DNA from 4 places in the Priestia sp. AB genome. Region 1 is predicted to be linked to each of the others. Evidence: riboswitches for the same ligand, from Rfam matches in the RefSeq annotation. Region 1 holds a riboswitch; each other region holds the start of a gene.
The links. Region 1 has a riboswitch for lysine ahead of POF52_RS00870 (aspartate kinase). Riboswitches for the same ligand answer to the same signal wherever they lie in the genome.
Positions count from the first base shown of each region.

Region 2: it holds a riboswitch for lysine, as region 1 does, so the genes downstream of both, POF52_RS20645 (amino acid permease) here and POF52_RS00870 (aspartate kinase) in region 1, are expected to answer to the same signal.
Region 3: it holds a riboswitch for lysine, as region 1 does, so the genes downstream of both, dapA (4-hydroxy-tetrahydrodipicolinate synthase) here and POF52_RS00870 (aspartate kinase) in region 1, are expected to answer to the same signal.
Region 4: it holds a riboswitch for lysine, as region 1 does, so the genes downstream of both, lysA (diaminopimelate decarboxylase) here and POF52_RS00870 (aspartate kinase) in region 1, are expected to answer to the same signal.

Region 1 covers NZ_JAQMYN010000001.1:174,321-180,440, reverse strand. The annotation lists gene POF52_RS00875 (YslB family protein) at 131-658, shown strand; gene POF52_RS00870 (aspartate kinase) at 708-1,940, opposite strand; lysine riboswitch at 2,082-2,259, opposite strand; gene uvrC (excinuclease ABC subunit UvrC) at 2,325-4,091, opposite strand; gene trxA (thioredoxin) at 4,316-4,630, opposite strand; gene POF52_RS00855 (electron transfer flavoprotein subunit alpha/FixB family protein) at 5,039-6,019, opposite strand; gene POF52_RS00850 (electron transfer flavoprotein subunit beta/FixA family protein) at 6,053-6,120, opposite strand, start outside.
Region 2 covers NZ_JAQMYN010000007.1:80,211-86,330, forward strand. The annotation lists gene eutC (ethanolamine ammonia-lyase subunit EutC) at 1-410, opposite strand, end outside; gene POF52_RS20630 (ethanolamine ammonia-lyase subunit EutB) at 425-1,795, opposite strand; gene POF52_RS20635 (ethanolamine ammonia-lyase reactivating factor EutA) at 1,822-3,240, opposite strand; gene thiT (energy-coupled thiamine transporter ThiT) at 3,397-4,017, opposite strand; TPP riboswitch at 4,050-4,150, opposite strand; lysine riboswitch at 4,325-4,509, shown strand; gene POF52_RS20645 (amino acid permease) at 4,612-6,051, shown strand; gene POF52_RS20650 (hypothetical protein) at 6,088-6,120, opposite strand, start outside.
Region 3 covers NZ_JAQMYN010000002.1:34,349-40,468, reverse strand. The annotation lists gene POF52_RS06465 (cupredoxin domain-containing protein) at 1-330, shown strand, start outside; gene POF52_RS06460 (hypothetical protein) at 583-774, shown strand; gene POF52_RS06455 (DUF3243 domain-containing protein) at 1,229-1,546, shown strand; gene POF52_RS06450 (hypothetical protein) at 1,795-1,965, opposite strand; gene POF52_RS06445 (H-type small acid-soluble spore protein) at 2,082-2,261, opposite strand; gene POF52_RS06440 (hypothetical protein) at 2,666-2,953, shown strand; gene POF52_RS06435 (hypothetical protein) at 3,015-3,272, shown strand; lysine riboswitch at 3,531-3,709, shown strand; gene dapA (4-hydroxy-tetrahydrodipicolinate synthase) at 3,837-4,724, shown strand; gene POF52_RS06425 (DMT family transporter) at 5,087-5,932, opposite strand.
Region 4 covers NZ_JAQMYN010000003.1:103,866-109,985, reverse strand. The annotation lists gene POF52_RS10195 (dicarboxylate/amino acid:cation symporter) at 1-670, opposite strand, end outside; gene lysA (diaminopimelate decarboxylase) at 723-2,051, opposite strand; lysine riboswitch at 2,197-2,379, opposite strand; gene POF52_RS10185 (CBO0543 family protein) at 2,446-2,958, opposite strand; gene POF52_RS10180 (NAD(P)/FAD-dependent oxidoreductase) at 3,294-4,412, shown strand; gene POF52_RS10175 (YckD family protein) at 4,486-4,800, shown strand; gene POF52_RS10170 (PAS domain-containing sensor histidine kinase) at 4,961-6,120, shown strand, end outside.

The DNA.
Region 1 (6,120 bases):
TATTATGGATCTTTTATCTTTACATCTAACTCTTTTTACCATAATAAAGATCCTCTTACATTTTATTAAAAAAATGCGTGAGAGGTTTTTTAGATTTGTATATAATAGTAGTAAAGAAAGAGGGGAAAGCATGAGCAATTTACAAACAGAATCACAGCAAGAACTTGAAGAGACGATGGAAACATCAGAACCTAATGTCACAGCTGAAACAGAGGGAACTCTTGATCACGTTTCATATTTCGGATACAGCCTTTTACGTGACGTGTTAATTCCAGAGCTTCTTGGAGACGAAACGAATGCCATTTCATACTGGGCAGGAAAACACCTTGCGCGGAAATACCCGTTAAATACAATGGATGAAATCGTCGCCTTTTTTAAAGCAGCTTCCTGGGGAACACTGACGCTTGCAAAAAAAGATAAATATTCACTAGAACTTGAGTTATCAGGTGATGTGGTCAGCAAAAGATTTCAGCAGGAAACTTGTTCGTTTCATCTTGAGTCAGGATTTGTGGCTGAACAGATTCAGCGTCAAAACAACTGCCTAACAGAAGCCTACTTAACACATAAAGAAAAGAACGGAAAAGTGCTGATTTCCGTGCAGTGGGACCGAAAAGATATCTTACCTACCGAAACACGCGCGGAGCGTTATAAAAAGTAGGAAATACGTATATAAAAGACGTGGAGATACCACGTCTTTTTTCTCTTCTTTATACTTGCACTGCTTGCTGCTCTTCTAATTCAAATGCTACGTGAAGCGTCTCAACAGCTTTTACCATATCAGCATGCGGTACAACTGTAGATACTTTAATTTCAGACGTGCTGACCATCTTCACTTCAATTTTCTCTCCTGCCAGCACTTCAAACATTTCCGCTGCAACGCCTGGATTAGAAATCATGCCAGAGCCAACAATTGATACTTTAGCCAGACCGCTTTCATGTTCAATACGCGTATATCCTAAAGTAGATTTATACTCTTTTAAGACGGCAAGAGCGGCGTCTACGTCTACGGTTTTAATAGAAAATGAGATAGAGAGACGATTATTAGCGGTTACGTTTTGAATAATAATGTCCACATTTAACTGTTCTTTTGCTAATGCTGTAAAAATAGTAGAAAGAGTTTGCAACTCGTTGTTTAACCCTTCAATTGTCACTCGTGAAATATTATCTTCAAACGCAATTCCTCTTACGACTAAGTTTTGTTCCATTGAAACTTCCTCCTCAACAATCGTTCCATTCTCGTTTTCTAAGCTTGAACGCACTTCTAGCGGTACCTGATAATTTTTTGCAAACTCAACAGCGCGCGGATGCAGCACCCCTGCTCCCAAATTAGCTAATTCTAACATTTCGTCATATGAAATAGAGTGAAGCTTACGAGCATCTTCTACATAGCGCGGATCTGTCGTAAACACTCCTGTTACGTCTGTATAAATATCACATTTTGCAGCTTTTAATGCTGCGGCAAGAGCTACTGCCGTCGTGTCAGAGCCGCCTCGACCTAATGTTGTAATGCTTCCATCTTCTGAACAGCCTTGGAATCCAGCTACTACTACGATTCGGCCTCTATCTAATTGCCTTTGAATACAAGTCGTGTCAATGTGCTGGATTCGTGCATTGCTGTGAACTGCTTCCGTATGGATACCAGCTTGCCAACCTGTTAGCGAAGTTGCTTCATACCCTTTATATTGAAGGGCCATTGTTAACAGGGAAATCGTTACTTGTTCTCCAGTTGTAAGAAGCATATCCATTTCGCGTTTGCTTGGACTGTCTGTAATATCACTTGCTAATTTCACCAGTGCATCTGTAGTTTTGCCCATTGCCGATACAACAACAACTACTTGGTTACCGCGCTCTGCTTCTTGAATAACACGGTTTGCTACATGTTGGATACGTTCAACAGAACCAACAGATGTTCCACCAAATTTTTGAACGATTAATGCCATAATTTTGTTCATTCCTTTTCAATAAATTTGCATATGCAGGATGATGAGAAGCTAAATTTTTTTACTCAGACAATAAAAAAAGCAATGAGATGAGCTCTCATTGCTTAACGAACGAAAATTATAAAACATAACCGTCCACTGCCGTGAGATAGCTCTCCAAGAATCTACATCTTGACAATCCTACGTTTATTCAACGCAGAACCAGCAATCATTACTATGAGGTAATGTTCACTTCGGCAAATTTCCCTTTCCGCATCATTCATAAGAGCTCATACCCTTCCTGATACGTACTGATTAAATTTGCACCTCTATCTTCACTTCATTTGATGAAGTGTCGTATGAAATTAGTTAATAGCTTATCAGATATTTTCTATTATTTCAAGACTATTTTTGCAATGTTTCATAAATTTTTTCAGCGATGTTTTGAGGAACACCTGAATTTCGAATATCATCAACCGTTGCTTCTTTCAATTTTTTCACCGAACCAAAATACTTTAACAAAGCTTTTTTACGCTTTTCGCCCACTCCCGGAATATCGTCCAGAACAGACTGAAAAGCGGACTTAGAGCGCACTTGACGGTGGAAGGTAATCGCAAAGCGGTGAACTTCATCTTGAATTCGCTGAAGCAAATAAAATTCTTGACTATTGCGTTCGAGCGGTATGATTTGAGGAGGCTCACCAATCATCAGGTTGGAGGTTCTGTGCTTATCATCTTTGACAAGACCTGCTGTAGGCACTAAAAGTCCCAATTCATTTTCGAGAACGTCCTGTACTGCAGCTAAATGCCCTTTGCCTCCATCTACAACAATTAAATCCGGGAGCGGAAGACCTTCTTTTAACGCTCTGGAATACCGTCTGCGAACGACTTCTCTCATGGAACTGTAATCATCTGGTCCATGTACGGTCTTAATTTTATATTTGCGATATTCTTTCTTTTCCGGTTTCCCATCAACAAAAACAATCATTGCAGAAACGGGATCTGTCCCTTGAATATTTGAGTTATCAAATGCTTCAATCCGGTAAGGAGCTGCAATTCCAAGCTCTTCTCCTAACCGTTCAACTGCGCCAACCGTGCGCTCTTCATCTCGTTCAATTAAATAGAATTTTTCACCGAGCGCAATTTTTGCATTTTTACACGCAAGTTCTACTAATTCTTTCTTTTTGCCTCGCTTTGGATGCTGAACTTCTACTTCTACTAATTTCTCAGCCAACTCTGCATCAATCGTTGCTGGAACCATCACTTCTTTTGGCTTAATATTTTTGGCATAAAACTGACCGATAAAAGTTAAGAAATCTTCTTCTGGCTCTTTATAAAAAGGAAACATAGAAACTTCTCGCTCAATTAACTTCCCTTGGCGAATAAAGAAAACTTGAACACACATCCAGCCTTTATCATAAGAATAGCCAAACACATCTCGATTAACAAAATCATTAAACGTTACTTTTTGCTTTTCCATTGTCGCTTCGATATGAGCAATTTGATCTCGATATTCTTTAGCCCGTTCAAAGTCAAGTTCTTCTGAAGCTTTTAACATTTTTTCAGTTAACTCTGTTTTGACATGCTCATATCCACCATTTAAAAACCGCGTGATATTTTCAATAATATGTTTGTTTTGCTCTTCTTTTACTTCTTTTACGCAAGGAGCTAGACATTGCCCGATATGGTAATACAAACAAGGTCTGTCTGGCATGGTAGAGCACTTTCTTAATGGATAAATGCGATCAAGAAGCCGCTTTGTTTCATTTGCAGCTTGAACGTTAGGATAAGGACCGAAGTATTTCCCTTTATCTTTTTTTATTTTTCTTGTAATAACAAGTCGGGGCTGTTTTTCAGCTGTAATCTTAATAAAGGGATAACCCTTATCATCTTTAAGCATGATATTGTATTTTGGATCATGCTTTTTAATTAAATTCATTTCTAAAATAAGCGCTTCTAAATTAGAAGATGTGACGATATATTCAAAATCGACAATGTCGTTTACAAGTCGAAGCGTCTTTCCGTCATGAGATCCGGTAAAGTAGGAGCGCACTCGATTTTTTAATACTTTTGCTTTTCCTACGTAAATGACCGTTCCATATTTATCTTTCATCAAGTAACAGCCGGGCTGATCCGGTAAAATAGCCAGCTTTTCTTTTAAATAATCGTTCATATTTTTCTCCTTCCTCTTCTCTTACTCTGTCCATCTATACATTCGCTTATGAAGCGTAACCTACATTCTTTCCTGCCTTACAATACATGCACATAAGCCGGATTTATGGCGGTGTTCCTTACATCTAGTATAAAACAAACGAACGCATATTCGCTAAATAAAAGTATTCCCAAAAGAGAAAAAGTGGAGAAAAAGAAAAAACCTAGCCTGAGCTAGGTTTTGACTTACGCGTGTTTATTAATTAATTCTGTTAATGCTTCTTTTGGTTGGAAACCAACTACTTGGTCAACTTTCTCTCCATCTTTAAATAATACTAAAGTTGGGATACTCATAACACCAAATTTTCCAGCCGTTTCTTGGTTTTCATCAACGTCTACTTTCACGATTTTAACCTTATCGTTAAGTTCGCCATCGATTTCTTCAAGAACTGGAGCAATCATTTTACAAGGTCCGCACCATGGTGCCCAAAAGTCAACAAGCACTAGGCCTGATTTAATTTCATCTGTAAAGTTTTTATCTGTAGCATGTGCAATAGCCATTTTAATTCCTCCTAAATATATGCAATATCCAAATTCTACTCACAGTATATCACCTTCAAATAAGGTTTGCTAACTTTTTGCTTACATTTATACTGTTTATTCTTCGATCTAGTTTGTACAATTTGCCTAAAAATATGCGTAGAAAATTTCGCTCTCCACGTAATAAAAGAGATTGAGACCTAACTAAATCAACCGAATCTAAAAGCGAACAGATTGGATAAATAAGCTCGTACAAATCACTTGTTCCACCGCTGTTGATTTCCGTGCAAGACTTCGCTTTCCGCGGGAGTCTTCGCCTTGCCCTCCAATCACCAGCTAAAAGCAACTACGTCCATGAAAAAATCCGAACGATTAATCGTTCGGATCTTCCTTCAACAAAAATACGTTTGTCCTAGCCTCTTTTACTATTTACACAGAATGTACTTTCAGCTTTTTAAATTCTTCCGTTAGCAGAGGCACCACTTCAAATAAATCTCCAACGATTCCGTAATCAGCTACTTTAAAAATATTTGCCTCAGGATCTTTGTTAATGGCAACAATAATTTTTGAATTTGACATGCCGGCCAAATGCTGAATGGCTCCCGAGATTCCGCAGGCAATGTATAAATCTGGTGTGACTACTTTGCCCGTCTGACCGATCTGAAGAGAATAGTCGCAGTAATCTGCATCGCACGCTCCGCGAGACGCCCCAACAGCTCCATTTAACACGTCCGCTAGTTCTTGGAGAGGTCCAAAACCTTCCGTGCTTTTTACACCTCGACCACCTGCAATCACGACTTTTGCTTCGGATAAATCAACCCCTTGCGTTGCTTTCCGTACAACTTCTTTTACAACTGTACGCAGGTTTTTGATTTCAACATTTAAATCCTCTACATCGCCTGTACGTCCCTCATCTTTTGCAAGCGGTGAAATATTATTTGGACGAATCGTGACAAACGTAAAAGCATCGGTCATGATTTTCTTTTCAAATGCTTTACCAGAATAAATTGGGCGAGTGAAGACTACTTGATCCCCTCCAACTTCTACATCCGTCACATCTGAGATAAGTCCTTTGTCTAAGCGAGCTGCCAGTTTTGGCGCTAGGTCTTTGCCAAGAGCCGTATGGCCAAATACGATAGCTTCAGGCTGTTCACTTTCAATGATGGCTAATAACGCCTGAGCATAACCATCCGATGTGTAAGCAGCTAAATCTTCATGCTCCGTCACAACAACTTTATTCGCTCCGTACGCAATAAGCTCTTCACTTAAAGCTTTTACGTCCTTCCCTACTAACGCTGCAACAATTTCCCCACCGTCAGCTACAGTAGACGCTGCGGAAATCGCTTCAAACGATACGTTTCGTAATCCCCCATCACGTGCTTCTCCTAGAACTAACACTTTGCGTCCCATTGCAATACCCCCATTGTTTTGACTTTTGACTTATTAAATGACTTTTGCTTCTTTATGCAGTAAATTGACCAGTTCTGTCACTTGATCTTTTATATCTCCTT
Region 2 (6,120 bases), on a different contig from region 1:
AGTCCATATGAGTGCAGGGAGTCAATTAAAGCTGGATACACGTCACTTATGTTTTCTTCGATTGCCTTCGCACTCAGTCCATCTGAGACTACTACTTGTACATCAGGCTGCCGCACGCAGTTTTTAAAAATTTCTTTCTTAGCGTTATCTGCTAATAACCTTCCTTGATCCGGCCGTTTTAAATAATGTTCTTTTGACTCCACGCGTGTATTCACAGAGAAAAGGTTAAACTCGGCTAAAATATCTTCTGCAACTACTCCATATACAGAGTCTACGGCTGCAGCATGATCCGTGCGAAAAGATAAAACGTCTTTTGTTAGCGGCCTTGTTCCTGTACGTCCGACACCTATGCGGGCAGGGGTAAATTGTTTAAGTATTTCAAGCGGATCGCGATTTGACTTTGGTATCATAGTAAGCACCTTCCTTAAATCAAATTCATAAAAATAGTTGGGTCTCCGGCTCTAGATGTAAAGCGCCCGTTGTCCATAATACGCTGATCTTCAAGCCACTTTTGAAATAACGGCGTTGGGGTACGGCCTAACACATTACGTACTGTTGCGATGTCATGATAACTAAGAGACTGGTAGTTTAGCATGCAGTCATCAGCCATGGGCACTCCTATGACAAAGTTCACTCCAGCTGTTCCCAGAAGCATACTTAAATTATCCATATCATTTTGATCAGCATCCATGTGGTTGGTGTAACATACGTCTACTCCCATAGGCAGGCCGTGCATTTTACCCATGAAATGATCTTCTAACCCAGCTCGTAGAACTTGTTTGCTGTTATATAAGTATTCAGGTCCAATAAATCCAACAACTGTATTAACTAAGAAAGGCTTATAGTGACGAGCTAAGCCGTAGCATCTAGCTTCGAGCGTTACTTGATCAATGTTATAGTGAGCTTCTGCTGACAGTTCAGAACCTTGTCCTGTTTCAAAATACCAGCGGTTTGGACCTTTTGCCGTTCCTTTTTCATGAATTAGCGCTGTCGCTTCATCGAGCATAGACAGTGAAATTCCAAATGAACCATTACCAGCTTCTGTACCTGCTAAACTTTGAAAAATCAAGTCTGCTGATGCTCCTTTTTCAATTGCTCTCATTTGACTCGTTACGTGTGATAATACACAGTTTTGAGTAGGAATTGACCATTCGTTGATTATATTTTTTGTTTCATTTAAAAGTGCGTAAATATTATCCGTTGTATCAATAACAGGGTTAATTCCGATAACCGCATCTCCAATTCCATAGCTTAACGCTTCGTATAGAGATGCTCTCATTCCCTTTAAGTTATCTGAAGGATGATTAGGCTGAGCTCTAGAAGCCAATACTCCTTTTTGGCCGATAGTCGTTTGACAAGTAGTTTGCACTTCTATCTTGGCAGCTCCTTGAATTAAATCTAAATTGGACATAATTTTAGTAGCTGCCGCAATCATTTCGCTGCTTAATCCTTTGCTAAGTCCAAGAAGGTCTTCTCCGCTATGCTGATCGGATAAAATGTATTCTCTTAAATCCCCTACTGTCCAATTTTTAATAATGTCGTAAACAGATGAATCAATCTGACTTTCAATTAATGCCGAGATGTTGTCTTCATCAGCGCTGAGCAGCGGGTAGTTTCTGATATCAGCAAGTGTGATATCAGCTAGAACTTGCTTTGCTGCCATTCGTTCTTTCATTGACTCGGCGCTAACTCCTGCGAGCTGATCTCCAGAACGCTCTTCGTTTGCTTTGGCCATGATTTCTTTTAAGCTATAAAATGAAAATGTTTCTCCTAACATTCGTGTAGTTTTAAACATCGTTTCCTCCTTGTGTGTTCAGCTGATTATGATGAAAAAGCGAGCGTTTTAACGGAAACGGAGATCGCTTCTCCAGCTACTGGTAACCCTAGATCGATGTAATCTCCGTGTGTAAAATCAATTTGATCTAAACAAATAATTTCTAACTCTTTCCTCTGTTTAGCTAGTGCTTGTCCTAAAGCTTTTGCAATATCTTGTTCGCATAGAACAACGAGGCACTTAGCTCCCTTAAAACAAACAATAAATTCATCGCTTATTATTTTTGCTAATTCTTGAAGCATCTTATAGCTGCAGTAAGGAAAATGAGATAAAGCAATAGCAGCAAGGGGATCTTCTGCACTGAAAATAGTTGAAGCCTGCATACATACCGCTCGTGCTCTTTCTTGAAACAGCTGCGGATTCCACGTCTCTTCTTGCTGAACCGGTATCTTTATAATCGGAATATTTTTTAGCGGCAGCCGCTTCGACCCAATGTATACGGTTGATCCGCTAACTTCTGTATTTTGCATACCAGCACCAATTACAGTAGCGCGCGTTGTCTCAGAGGCTTGAGATACTTGGATGGATTGAAAATGATACGCTAGAAGCGGACCAACGTCTCCGTGTATGGCCACTTCCTTCACTGTTATTGGCTTTTGCTTCTCCATCATTGCTCCTACTCCTCCTGAAACCATGATCGTTTCAGGATGTATAGAAGATCTTGTATGAGGAGAAACGAGCAGCGAGGAATTTTGATTCAGCGCTTTTACATAATTCACGGTTTCTTCAGCTAGTAATTGACAGATAGACGAGAGCTTTTCAAATGCTGCTTTTTCACCTTCTTGCAGTGTTAAAGAATTATTTTTCAAAAATTCAGTTAAATGAGACGAAACGTAGGTAACAAGACCGTCTTCATTTAGTCGAATTAATCTCCCGCCTACATGCAGTGTAAATGTTTCTATCACTTTTCCATTTTGACATAAAGCGATGTTAGCAGTACCTCCTCCTACATCAATATTGGCAATTACTGCATTTGTTTCAGCAGAACGTTCTATTGCTCCTGAGCCTTTTGCTGCTAATATTCCCTCTAATTCAGCGCCGGCTGTTGCAACAACAAAATCCCCAGCATGTTCGGCTAGATAGTGAACGATACTTTCTGCATTTTGCTTTCTGGCCGTTTCTCCTGTGATGATCACAGCACCTGCCTCCACTTGATCTAATGAGATTCCTGCGTTCTTATACTCTTGTTCTAGTAGTACCGTTAATCTTTGAACATCAATTTCAACATCGTTTAGCATAGGGGTGGTATAGATAGAACTTGCATACGTTACGCGACGATCAATAATTTGACAGCCTGGCAGCGTAAACTGATTTTGTTGATTTGCTATTAACAGCTTGCTTACAATCAGCTTTGTTGTGCTTGTTCCGATATCTAAACCTATGCTCGTTATCCATTTCTGTAGCATGCTATCAATCCCTTATCACGTTTGAATATGGTGATTATCATAAAACAGTTTTTTGAATATTTCACTAACTATGTTATCAAACCTGACACACTTTTGTGTAAACAAAGGTGACAAATGACAAAAAAGACTAAATCTTGGTAGATTTAGTCTTTTTTATTATGAGTGTGATTTAGTTACAATCATTCTTGATGCGGATGGAATTAATAGTGAAAGAATGACTAAGCAGGCTATTAGTGATCCTACCATTGAAATCCCGTTCATTGAAAAAGAATACCATAGAGCGGACATGCCCTTTGGCGCATACGATCCCCAGAAAATAATACCCGCAATAAAGTGCCAGACATACCGTGCGAAGCTGCCGATAACAAGGGATAAAACAATCAAAACAAAAGCTTTTGATCTGTTATTGTTAGCTAAATTTGTTTTAATAGATTGCGAAAAAATACCTCCAAAACCTATAAAAGCAAAAGCCACAATATATTCAATAAACGTTTGTAGCGCTGTTAAAATATAAGCCGTTCCTGTTGCCAACTGCAACAGCCCCCATAATAGACCAGATAGAGCTCCGCCTTTTACTCCCCAGCGAAAGCACATAATAAAAATGGGCACCATGGAGAACGAAATACTCACAGCCGTTGCAATCTTAATGGAAGGCAAAAGATCAAGTAGAAGTGCTAATGCTGCAAAAATAGCTATTTCAATTTTAGCCTGTAAAGGTAATGCTTTATTCACGTTTCTCACTCCTGTTTTTGAATCATTCATATCAAAATCATTCATATCAAACGGTTTACACAGGAGTAAGCAAATATATGCTACTATTCCCACATTCCTACGCTAGCGTTAACTAACAGGTTCGAAGGGTCTGAACAATTTGTTCACTCTCAGCACGGCGGCTCCCCCTGTGGTACGTTCGGATATTTATGTAGTATTATGACAACATTCATTATACCATATGTAACAAAATAGATTCGAGAGATTTCAAAGATGTTTCTATTTTCTGAATCTATTTTTTATAATGACAATCGTTTTAGTATTTGGTATACTTCTTTTATGTCAAATGAATATAAAAAACCCTCATCCTAATCGATGAGGTAGAGGTCGCAGTTTTTAATAGTAAAGCAACGGAAATGCAGAGAACATTGAGGATGTTGCTTGAAAGGAAAAATTGCCGAAGTTTAGATCACTTCTCGGTTGATTTAAGCTGGGGCTGTCTCCGAACAGGAACAGAACTGTCACATCATGCGAGTGGTGTGAAGAGCTATCTTCACGGAAGGTTGACGCGGTTTTCAGATTTAAAAGCGCGCACATATACTGCGGGCTTTTTTTATGTTATCCCGTCTCTTTCCGTACATTCGAAAGGAGTATTTATCTATGCAAGAGCAGCAAGAATTAAAACGTGGGTTGAAATCTCGCCACTTAACGATGATTTCATTAGGAGGAGCCATCGGAACCGGCTTATTCCTAGCAAGTGGTGGAGCAATTCACACAGCAGGACCTGGGGGAGCGCTTTTAGCTTACGCTATCATTGGTGTCATGGTTTACTTTTTGATGACCAGCCTAGCGGAGCTCGCAGCTTATATGCCTGAAGCTGGTTCGTTTAGTACGTATGCGTCTCGGTTTGTAGATCCATCCTTTGGTTTCGCTCTCGGCTGGAACTATTGGTATAACTGGGCTATTACGATTGCAGCTGAATTATCTGCTGGAGCCCTTATTATGAAATTTTGGTTCCCAAACTCTTCTTCTATTTTATGGAGTGCCCTGTTTTTATTAATTATGTTTGGGCTTAACTACCTTTCTGTAAAAGGATTTGGTGAATCTGAATTTTGGTTTTCGTTAATTAAAGTAGTAACGGTTATCATCTTTTTAGTTATTGGCATTATGATGATTTTTGGTATCTTTAACAATGAAGCACCAGGGTTTAAAAACTTCACGCTTGGTGATGGACCCATTCACGGTGGATTCTTTACTGTCTTAGGTATTTTTATGGCTGCTGGTTTTTCATTTCAAGGAACAGAGTTGCTTGGAGTCGCAGCTGGAGAAAGTGAAGATCCGGAAAAAACGGTTCCTCGCGCAGTTAAACAAGTCTTCTGGCGCATCTTGTTATTTTATATTTTAGCTATTTTTGTTATCGGGATGCTTATTCCATACACAGCCGATTCATTAGCAAGTGATGATGTGCGAGTAAGTCCATTTACTTTAATATTCGAACGAGCAGGTCTGGCGTTTGCAGCATCAGCTATCAATGCCGTTATTTTAACAGCCGTTTTATCTGCTGGTAACTCAGGTATGTATGCTTCTACGCGTATGCTGTGGAACTTAGCGAAAGATGGAAAAGCACCAAGGTTCTTAGCAAAAGTAAATAAACGAGGCGTTCCGGTGAATGCTTTAATTGCAACGGCACTTGTCGGTACACTTGCATTTGGCGCTTCATTTTTTGGAGACGGTGCGGTATACACGTGGTTACTTAACGCTTCTGGTATGTCTGGTTTTATTGCTTGGTTAGGAATTGCCATCAGCCACTATCGTTTTAGAAGAGCATTTGTTGCCCAAGGTCATGATTTGAATGAACTTCCATATCATGCAAAACTTTTCCCGTTTGGTCCTATCTTTGCCTTTATTTTATGTGCTGTTGTTATTTTAGGTCAAAACTATTCGGCGTTTATGGGTGATTCGATTGACTGGTACGGTGTACTTGTTTCTTATATCGGACTTCCTTTATTCTTAATTGTTTGGTTAGGATACAAATGGACGAAAAAGTCAAAACTTATTCCGTTAAAAGAATGCCAAGTAACAGTGAAAAAATACGAATAAAAAAAGCTCTCTATTCTTTTGAATAGAGAGCTTTTTTTATGTGATCTGATCAGCAAAATGAAGAGATAT
Region 3 (6,120 bases), on a different contig from region 1:
ATGGTTATCAGTGTGATGACTTCAGGATCACTCGGTGTTTTGGCTGAATCCGACGCGGTAAGACAGAAAGCCATGGAGGTTCAGTTGAACGATGATTTCTTTAATCCAGAAACCATCACTATCCCGAGTGGAAAAACGACAACATTGATATTAAAAAATGAAGGTCAGAAAGAGCATACCTTCACAGTAGAAAAGCTCGGAATTGACGCTGAAGTCCAGCCTGGAAAAGAAAAAACCATTACCGTAAAACCACAAAATCCTGGTACATATGAACTGATATGTAGGTATCATTTTAATAGGGGAATGGTGGGGAAAGTGATAGTCAAATAACAAGCAGGGCCAATCGGTCTCTGCTTTTTGAATTGAATATAACATACTTTCTTAATTAACATAATAGATTTTAAAGGTATAAATAAATTGTTCACAATTTCAAAAAAGTAATAAGTATTTATTTCAAATATATACTAAATGAAGAAAAAGCACAGGAAAGTATAGAATAAAAACAGCATTTATATCCAGGTTATTAAAAAATGTATCCTTAATGAGCAATGAGCATTGTTTAATTAAAAGGAGGAATTTTATATGGTCGATAATCAATCAAATAATTTAGAACAGGTATCAGAGAACAATACAGATGAAACCAAATTAGGTGATCTTGAGAAAGAGTTTGTAACAAAGCCTGCTAAGTCGTCTTCTGATCCTTATCCGCATAAATATTATACTGGAGACATTTCTATGGTTTCTAATGCTGTGCCACGAAACGATAAAGAATAAAAGTTTCTTATATATTAATATATAAGAGAAACTTTAGACCATTTAAGCTTAAGCTCTGTATTTTTTCAGAACCAAAATACATCTCATAAAAAACAGTTATGTTTCATTTGTTATTTTAAATTCGAAGTAATCGCTTTCATTTTTTACTTTCTCGAAATCATTTGATAGGTTATAATAAATATCTACAAAAATATTAAATGATATGTAAGTAACAAGCAATTACACCCTTAATATTTAAAAAAAGAAAAACTCCCTTAACGTACTAGGGGAGTTTTTCTTTTTTTAATATCCAATATCTTCTATTTAAACTCATCAAAAAAGAAGTGTTCACTATTTTGAAGCCCGTTAAACTATTCTACTTAATATATGAGTAGGCTACGAAATGTTTATATACCTGTAAATGGGGGATTTACCATATAAGAACATTGATACTTAATTGGAAGGATAATGAAAAATGAACAATAATACTGAAACTGTTGAAAATAAAGTAGAGGATAAACTAAATGAAATGAGTCAAGAGAAGAAAGACAACATCCTTTCTAGTTTTAACGAATTTAAAAGTTACTTAGGAGATAAAGTCACAAAAGGTGAGAAACTAGGGTTAAATGATAATCAATTAGCTCTAGCAGCTAAAAAAATAGCTGACTATCTCGCAGCACATGAGGAACCACAAAATGAAGAGCAATACTTGTTACATGAGTTATGGAAAGTTGGAAACGAGGAAGAACAATATCATCTTGCTCATATGCTTGTTAAATTAGTCAAAGAATAATCTAAATCAATTATAGATTGCTTTTTGTCATTATTTATTAGGGGTTCAAGCGTATTCAATTAACGTAGCAAAGAGCCACTTGCGTAAAACAAGTGGCTCTTTATAATGGTTAGGTGTCAGGTAATATCGTTGCAAAAGTAAGAATAAGCCGAAAACGAAATATGTTATCTGAAAACTCTTCTATTGTCAACTTAATAAAAATGCATAACTACAGAAAAGAAATAAGGGTCGGTTATTTTCTTCTCTTTTTATTCATTTTCTTTAGAATCTTCTTGATAATGCTCATTTAAGTATGGGTTCTCTGTCGTAGCAAAATTAACAGATTGAAGGCTAGTTTCAGGATCCATTCCATAATAGCCTTTTAGTTCCGCATTTTCTAGCTCGCCACTTCTAAGTTTTGGTTCTTTTTTCTCTTTCATGCTGCACCTCTTTTTTCTTATAAATAAAGCTTACAGAAATATGGTATCAGTTATTGGGTTCTATTTGGAGATGGAAGAAAAGAATGTAAAAAACTACATTCTTTCTTTCCGACTTTTTATTTTTCTTCTAAATCAAGGACTGGGACCATACGGTCTTCATCATGTGTTCCTCTCGCATGAACGGTAGCCATACTTGATGTTTCATCTACACTTTTAATCCAAATAGGAACTCCGTGGTAATGAACATCAATTTCCTTGGGAGAAGAAAGAATTTGTTTAGCTCGATTTATTTCCATGTTATCACCTCATTTTTTAGTATGTCCTTGTGATGCATCAATTAAAAGATAAAGCTATATTTCCTCACCAATAACTTGACTACATTCTATAACTCACTTCGTCAAAAATTAATCTATCCTTTAACCTTACAAAAATCGAACATCAATGGGTTTGCTTAATCTCATTTTATTCTTTAATTCGAACACGTATAAATACGAAAAATGAGCACATACTGTACCTAATCAGATTCCTCCTTTTGCTGACGAATCATTTCTCCTTTAATATGTTAAGTTTACAAAAAACATCTGTCTTCACAGGTGTTTTTTATTTTGAGAAAATATATTATTTGTATACAAACTAAGTTTTATTTTACTTCTAGTAGGGGAATAAAATAGTAAATTAAATCGGAGAGGATGAGGGATTTATGATAGAGATGGAGGTAAAGAACCTTCAAAGGTCAGGAACTAAATTTAGAAAGGCTGAATCAGAATACTTAAATAAGGCAATCGAAGAATATTTCGTTCGTCGTACATACCATAATGCACCAGTAGTTGATGCACTTCGATATGTACTAACGATTGATAATAAAAGGGAACGTTTAGAAAGTGCCGCTGAACTTTTTGGAGATAATATCAAAGAAGTAAATAACCAAGATATTATAAACTATTTAAATCAATGTAGATGTTATAAGGAAATAAGAGATACAGTCTAAATTTGATGCTATCTTATGAAAAAATTTATTGTTCATAAATAACCAAAAGGGGATTGGAGATATGAACTATAAACAAAAGGACTATTATATTAGCGCAAAAGAAAATGAATATTATAAAGTACTAAATGTAGTCGATTATATGTTAGAGGCAGCAAAAAGCAACAATAAATATCCTATATGGGGTGAAAAGCTAAGAACTGAATTAAAAGAAAGTGCTGGCAACAATCTTACTCCATGGCATTTTAATACAATAATATCCGTACTTTTAGATTACGTACCTGATGAAGTAAAGAATAAACCTAATGCTAAGTCACTCTAAGCGGGTGGCTTTTTATGATGTGCATAATATGTAAGTTAAAATATGTGGTGAATAGCAAAAAGAAAGGTGGAATAGTAATATGAGTGATACTGAGATTGTGGGTTTGAGTCAATAATCCGGAGGCATTCTCTCAAAAATAAGGGTAAGGACTTAATTACATGGTGTCCATAAAATTATACTTAAATGATTCTTGCGTGAAAGGAAATTTACTGTTATATTAAATTCAATTAAATATTTTCTTATTTCAATATTTTTTGAAGTGAGGATAGAGGTGCAAAGATCATAAGTATACAATTTGAGGAGAATGAGATCCAATGACAATTGTGGAAAGGGGTATTTGCCGAAGCTGAAAGAATCTCATGTTCTTGAAGCTGGTTCTGCTGTTGAATAAATACAGAACTGTCATATGGGAAACTGTATGGAGGGCTATCTTACGCACGGAAACTATTTTTAATAAATATTGTTTCTACTGCAGCAACGAATCCCTCGTTGCTGCTTTTTTGCGTTTCTTATGAATGGCCCTGACCCCTCTAATTTTAAAAATTTTATAAAGGGTGTGTAGTTATGAATTTTGGCCAAGTATTAACAGCGATGGTTACCCCGTTTGATCGGAATGGCGAAATTGATTTTAACGCGACGAAAACGTTGGTTGAGCATTTAATTACAAATGGCACAGACGGCTTAGTTGTAGCTGGTACAACTGGAGAGTCTCCAACATTAACCACAGAAGAAAAAATTGAATTATTCAAATGTGTTGTAGAAGCTGCTGCTGGAAGAGTCCACGTCATCGCTGGAACTGGCTCAAACAACACGCAAGCTTCGATGAGCTTAACGAAACTTGCAGAGGAAACAGGAGTCGATGGTATTATGCTCGTTGCTCCATACTATAATAAGCCGTCTCAAGAAGGCTTGTACCAGCATTTTAAAACGATTGCCGAATCAACCTCTCTACCAGTTATGCTTTATAATATCCCAGGGCGAAGCATAGTTAACATTTCTGTTGAAACAATTGTTCGTCTATCAGAGATCCCTAATGTTGTGTCAATTAAGGAAGCAAGTGGCAACTTGGATGCCATGGCAGAGATTATTAGCAAAACACCTAGCGACTTTACACTATACAGCGGCGATGATGGGTTAACAATACCAGTATTAGCAATTGGCGGGGCAGGAGTTATTTCAGTTGCTTCCCACATCATTGGCAATGATATGCAAGAAATGATTAATGCCTTCAAAAATGGCGATGTCCAAAAAGCTGCTGCTACACATCGCAATCTGCTTCCAATTATGAGAGCATTATTTATTGCGCCAAGTCCTTCACCAGTAAAAGCTGCATTAAATCTAAATGGAATACAAGTTGGCGGTGTTCGTTTGCCAATGGTTCCTTTAAGCAATAAAGAGCAAAGTGCACTAGAAAAAGTTCTGCAAGCTAGCGGCATTAACGTTACCTGTTGAAATAAATAAAAACAGGTTAGGAGAGAGAGTATCTTCTCTCTTAGTTAAAACGGTCGATCCAATCGACGAAGCAAGGCAAGTTTGGTAACCAAAGCTCAATCTGTATTCTTATTTAAAATGATTTGCGATGGCATCTCCTCCACATTTGGTTAGCGAATAATATTTTATCCGCGAAGCAAACTACTCAAGATGGATGAATCATCATTTAGCTAACTCCTAAAAATAGAAAAACTCCCTTAATGCAGTGGGGAAGTTTTTCTATTTTTTTCTATGTATGTATACTATATACATCTTCAGTTGCCATACAGAGGGAGACCTATTTCACTATATGTTCGTTCTTCTGTCGGTATTGGTGCAATAACTTATATCTTAGTCAACACGATTCCGCATAGAGTAAGAATAATTCCTATTAATTGATATTTTTTAAGTCTCTCTTTAAAGATAATTAAGCTCCCAATTAAAACAACAATACAATTTAAACTAATGATTGGATAAACCACACTGGATGGACCTTCCTTTAGGGCGAATAAATAACAGCTGTAACCAATCGTACTTAATATACCAACTAGTATACCTATCTTTATTTCGATTTTATGTGCAGTTAATTTTTTAAATTCTTTCCGAGCTAATAAACTTAAATAGACAGCTCCTCCGCCGTACATTGAAACAAGCATTTCGCCCATGCTAAAGTGTTGAAACGTGCTGAATTTCATAACAACACCAACTGTACCGATAGATAGAAGAGCTAAACAGCAGCTTAAAATCCATAATTTATACTCTATGTGTGCCGTTTTGTTTGGTTGATACTGAATAATACAAGCTGCCAATATAATAATGACGATACCAATCCAATTTGTTAAAGGAATGGATTGAGGAAATAATAAGGATGTAGCTATGACAACGATGACTGTATTCATCGCAATAATGGTAGATGTAATACTCGCAGGTCCTTTCTCAAAGGCTTTCGTCATTTGGATATTGCCATTGGCATTTAAGATACCGATTATTGCCCCCGTTAAAACAGGTAAAACGTGAAATTCAAAACTTCCTTTAATAAGAGTAAATAATAAGAGGATAAAAAAAGAAATCCAATAAAAGAAAAGTTGAATACACACTTTAGATAAATGTTGAAGGGCACCCCATTTAAATAAAGTATTGTTTACTCCGAAGCATACAGCTGTCCCTAAAGCAGATATAAACCATAACATAGTGTGTAATTCCTTCCTAGTAGTTTTTATACTACTAAATTATACAATTTATATAATAGTTTTAATATTTCAATTTAATGAAAAATAGCTTCGGATAACTCTTTTGTAAAAGTATAAAGATGAGAAGTATAAATTTATTACGAACCAACGGGTTGTGCTCTTTTATTAAAACCTCGTTTCCTATCATT
Region 4 (6,120 bases), on a different contig from region 1:
TAAATGCTCTAGCATACCCTTGTAAGATCTTTGGTCCAAGTTCTCCTACTACAGTAGCAAAATAGCATCCTAAACCAATTGGAGCATAGTACATCACAATTTTAACAACCTTCATCGATACTTCTTGACCCGAAGTCAGAAATTTCGCCATAGGTTGTCCTTTTTCACCGGCCATTGTGGTAGCAATACCGAAAATAACGGCAAAGACAATTAATTGTAAAATATGCTCTTTCGAAAATAACTGAACAAAATCAGGTACAGTAAATGTGTTAACAAGCTGAGTCAAAAGCGTCATTTTTTCAGCTGTATTTTCACTGTTACCCATTAATTCTTTAATGGCAGAAGTATCTACGTTGTGCAGCGGATTGTAAAGTGATGCCCCTAAAAAGCCTAGAACGGCTGAAACAGCAGCGGTGGTGACAAACACAACGGCAATACCTAGCATAATTTTACCAAGACGTTTCATTTCGTTCATGTTTGCAATCGCCGAAGCCACACTAAAAAAGACAAGGGGAACGATAATCATGAACATTAAATTAAGAAACAAATCACCAAAGGGCTTTACGACTGCCACATCGGGCCCGGTAGCATATCCTGCTATCCCGCCAATTAAAATAGCGAGAAGCAGAATAAGCGATGATCTGTACGTTTTAAATATACTTAAAACCATAGTTAGATTTCCTCCAAACAACAATAGCTTCTTTACTACGCAAGAACAGCTATTATTTGCTCATTGCATACGTAGTAACGACCGGCTTTACATCTTTACGCACCAAATCTTCGTATGTTTCTCGCTCTACAGCAAGACGAGCTTCTCCATTTTTTACAAATACAACAGCAGGGCGCGGAATACGGTTGTAATTGCTAGCCATTGAATAGTTGTAGGCACCTGTAGAGGACACTGCTAATAAATCTCCTTGATTAACGCGCGGTAAATCGATATCCCAAATAAGCATATCTCCTGATTCACAGCATTTACCCGCAATTGATACTGTTTCATCTTTTTTATCCGTCACTCTATTAGCCAAGACAGCTTCATGTTTTGCATCGTAAAGAGCAGGACGGATATTATCGGTCATACCGCCGTCAATTCCTACGTATTTTCGTACACCTGGAATCTCCTTCGTTGATCCAATTGTATAAAGCGTTGTACCTGCTTCTCCTACGATGCTTCTTCCAGGCTCAATCCAGACTTCTGGAAGCGTATAACTCTGTTCAGTTAACGTGCGGCTTAGCTTTTCTGTCAGTGCATCTACATAATACTCAACTGGAAGAGGAGAGTCGCTTTCGGTATAACGAATACCAAAACCACCACCTACGTTTAAAACTTTTACTTCAAATTCCATTTTATCACGAATGCTGAATAAGAAATCAGTTAAAATATCAATGGCGCGAGAAAAACCATCTACTTCAAAAATTTGCGAACCAATATGACAATGAATGCCTAAAAGATCGTAGTAAGGCTTTTCTAACGCAGAACTTACCGCTTTCATGGCTTGGTCATTGGAAAGACCAAATCCAAACTTGGAGTCTTCCTGTCCGGTCATAATATATTCATGTGTATGGGCTTCAATCCCTGGGGTAACACGCAGAAGAATAGATGCTTTCTGTTTGCGCTCAGCTGCTAAGGCATGCAAAACTTCAAGTTCGGTAAAGTTATCCACAACAAAACAGCCAATATTCGCATCAAGAGCCATTTCCATTTCTTCAATCGTTTTATTATTTCCGTGAAAATGAATGCGTTCAGCTGGATATCCAGCTTCAAGCGCTGTAAATAATTCACCTCCTGAGACCACATCTAGTGACATATCAAGCTTCGTTAAAAGGCTAGCCATTTCCATACAAAGAAATGCTTTCCCTGCATAGGCGATTTGATATGAAAATCCGCTTCTTCGAAAGGCTGAATGGAAGGCCTTGCATTTCGTTTCAATTAATTCTTGATCGTAGATGTATAGAGGAGTGCCGTATTGTTTTTTCAGTTCGACCGTATCGCACTGCCCAATTTCTAAATGATTGTTGCTGTTAATTTTACTCGTTCCATGTAAGTACATAATCCGTATCCCTCCATTTAAATCATTCAACTATAACTTTGAACTTTGATGGTCAGTAGAAAAACACAAAAAAGACCCGTGAAGTGATGTTCACGCGTCTTGGTTTCATAATAATAAAGTATTATTACATTCTAGGCATCAACATCTCTTCAATAGCTCTCCACAAACCAAATGGTTTGTGACAGCTCAGCATTTATTCAATACTGAACCAGTATATGAACACAATGGATGTTTATATACTTCGGCACGAAATCCCTTTTACTTATCTTCACAGACTCCATTAGTCTCCAATAAGTGACTCTTGATTTCATGCACCTCTATTCTCAGAGAGGAAAATTATATTTAAATGTAATTCCTATTATATTTCCTTTTCCTCCGTCTAGTCAATGAAAAGTTAAGGCATAGGAATATCAAAAAAAATAAATAAGAAAGCTATGAAGCTTCCAGATAGAATCCAAGCGACCAGTGCTGTCTTCTGATGAATGACTAAAAGTGAGAACGTGACAATATTGAAGAGAAAAGAACACAGCAGCGACCATCCATAATGATGAGTGATACTGTGATTAACATAAGCAATGAACTCAATCACAGTAAATAAAAGCGCCCACAAAAGAATCCACCACAGCCGGCCGCTTACATGCAGCGGCAGCCTTCCTAAAAAAACCGGTATAACAAAAGGATAAATAATTAAGGTTATTCCAAGGGAAACCATTAGGTGATCGGGTAGAAAAAGGTGATCAATACCAACAGGGTGAAATACCCATACGCGGTGATGAAACAGGAGCACTTCATAAAGCAAATTCCCTGTGACCCAAAACAGCAAAGTAGGATAGTATTCTTGATACCTTCGCCACTTGCCAAATAGTAAACCAAGAATAATGAAAAATAATACAAATGAAGATTGCATACGCTCTCCTTAAAATAATGGTTATTTCTTTTTATTTACATATTATAGTGGTTTTATTCTTTCATTTTTTTATTCAGAAACTATAATAAAAAAGCGGTAAGCGCAGTGTTAAATATGGGTGATCACTATTTATGGTTTGCTTCATCTCACCATAATTCCCGTAAAAGAACTTATTGCGCTTTTGTTTACAATGAAAGGAGCTATATGTCAAAGTCAGCAAGACTCAAAAATAAGCTCAAGATAGCTTCGCCTAGTATGTGACTTCTTTTTTTGCTATGCTAAAGTTGCGTACATATAGCATGAGAATATTAGAAGAAAGAAAAGGGTGTTTTGGTATGAAAACATACATCGTAGTTGGAGCTGGGGTACTTGGAGCTTCTACAGCATATCATTTAGCAAAAGCAGGAGCAGATGTGACATTGATAGATCGCAAGGATGCTGGTCAAGCTACTGATGCAGCAGCAGGAATTGTTTGTCCATGGCTTTCGCAGCGTCGAAATAAAGCATGGTACCGCTTAGCAAAAGGCGGCGCTAAGTACTATCAAACATTAATTCAGCAATTAGAAGAAGATGGAGAAACGGATACGGGATATAAGCGAGTAGGAGCAATTAGCTTACATACTGATGAGCAAAAGCTTAAAAAAATGGAAGAAAGAGCATATAAGCGTCGGGAAGAAGCTCCTGAAATAGGCGAGATTACACGTTTATCCGCTAAAGAAACACAGGCTTTGTTTCCGGTTCTTTCGGAAGAATACAGTTCAGTTCATATTAGTGGAGCCGCTCGCGTTAACGGAAGAGCTCTTCGAAACGCACTTGTGAATGCAGCGAAGAAAAACGGTGCAAAAATAATAGAAGGAAACGCAGAACTACTTTATGAAAATAATCAAGTAACGGGCGTTTCCGTAAATGGACAAACCCTTCTAGCAAGTACAACAATCGTAACGGCAGGAGCGTGGGCAAATCAATTACTAGAGCCTCTTGGAGTGGAATTTTTAGCAAGCTTTCAAAAAGCGCAAATTGTCCACTTGCATCTCCCTGATGTAGATACAAAAGACTGGCCCGTTGTGATGCCTCCAAGCGACCAATATATTCTTTCATTTGAACAAGGTCAAATTGTCATTGGAGCAACACATGAAAACGACACGGGCTATGACTTGAGGGTAACTGCTGGGGGGATGCATGAGATTTTTTCAAAGGCCTTATCAATTGCTCCCGGCTTAACAGAAAGCACAGTCTTAGAAACAAGGGTAGGGTTTCGACCATTTACTCCAGGCTTCTTGCCAGTCATTGGAGCTCTTCCGGCTTACGAAGGAATACTAGTAGCGAATGGTCTCGGAGCTTCAGGCTTAACGTCGGGTCCTTATCTTGGTTCAGAGCTTGCTAAATTAGCACTTGAAATGGAAATGGAAATTGATCTTAGCGACTATGATGTAGGAGGAGCTATCGAGTCTTAAGCAAACAGAATGAATGAAAACAAATAGAAGTTCGCAAACTATAACTACTATATGATGAAAGGAAGTAGATTGTTTGCGAAAGATTATGATAAGTGCAGCAGCAGCTTTTTTATTTATGAGCGCGACGCCTGTATTAGCGGAAAGCAATCCTAAGCCAGAAACAAAAGACGTGCAGCTGACGTCTCAGCAAAAGCAGGAACTGTCCGTGCTGTACAAAGAAATGCTAGCAAAAAAGAAAGAAATACTTTCAAAATATGTGGAGTACGGCGTGCTAAGCAAAACGGAGAGTCAAAACATTTCTTCACATATGGAAAATCGCTATCAGCATATGGAGCAAAATGGTTTTGTGCCAAAGCGACACTGTCATAAAATGCATCATTCAAAGTAATTCCTCTTCACATAAAAAAGCGCCTTTACAGGCGTTTTTTTATGTGAATGAATGGAAAATATCCGCTTCTTTATCTAGTAAATTCTAAAATCCTCATGTAAAATTAAGAGAATGAGAACGAGTAGGAAAGATGTTAGTGAGGGGTAGGTAAATATGAACGATGAACAAAAATAGAAAAATAGTCCGATTACATGCAGAAAATCATTCAGCTGAGGCGCTAGGAATCATATTTGCTTACAAACAAAAAAATGACCATCTTGTTTACAGTATGTATCAAGGTGAAAGCGTTCATGAGCAAAAAATACCTCTAGAAGAATGGGTCTCGTATGAGCATTTTTTCGAAGCACTAAACAAAAAGAAAAAGCTTATGTACGAGCTTCAAATAAATGATAAACGCTATGTAGTAAACTTAACCCCTTTATCTTACACAGAAAAGCCTGAAATTATGGGACATTGCGTGAATATAACTAGTTATCAGGAGAAAAAAGAACAGATTCAGCCTTTTATTTATCATAACGCAGATGCTGTTGCTGTCGTTGACTTAGAAGGGAAAACGCTTCAAGTGAACCCTGCGTTTGAGAATACATTTGGCTGGACGTTTGAAGAAATTCATCAAAAGCCTCTTCCGATTATACCTTCGTTTTTAAAGGAGCCAGTGTGCGAACTTCATAAGACCATTCAATCAGGTGAATCGAAAACGGAATTTGAGACGGTCAGACAGCATAAAGACGGTCATTTAATTAATGTAAGCGTCACACTATTCCGCGTTGAAAACATGAATGATTGGCCGTTATGCATTGCTTTTGTCTATCGAGATATAACATCACGCAAGCAGGCTGAAACGGCTTTAAAAGAAAGCGAAGAGCGCTATCGAAGCTTGATTGAGTTATCGCCGGAAGCGATTATCGTGCATAGTGAAGGGAAAATTCATTACATCAACCCTGCAGGAGCCAAAGCGCTAGGATACAAAAGTCCTCAAGACGTATTAGGAGCTTGTGTTTATCAGTTTGTTCACCCTGATTACTATGATGTTGTAAAACAGCGAATTTATCGAATGAAAACAGAAAATAAATCTGTAGACCTACAGGAAGAAAAGTTTATTCATAAAGACGGTCATACGATTGATGCCGAAACCATTGCCTTTCCTATTCCCTATATGGGAAAGCAGGCCATTCAAGTTTTGTTTCGTGATATCACAGAACGTAAAAAAACTGAAAAATTGCTGCGTGAATCCGCTCAGCTTTCCTTAGTCGGACAGTTAGCGGCTGGGATTGCTCACGAAATTCGAAACCCTCTGACGGCGGTAAAAGGATTTATGCA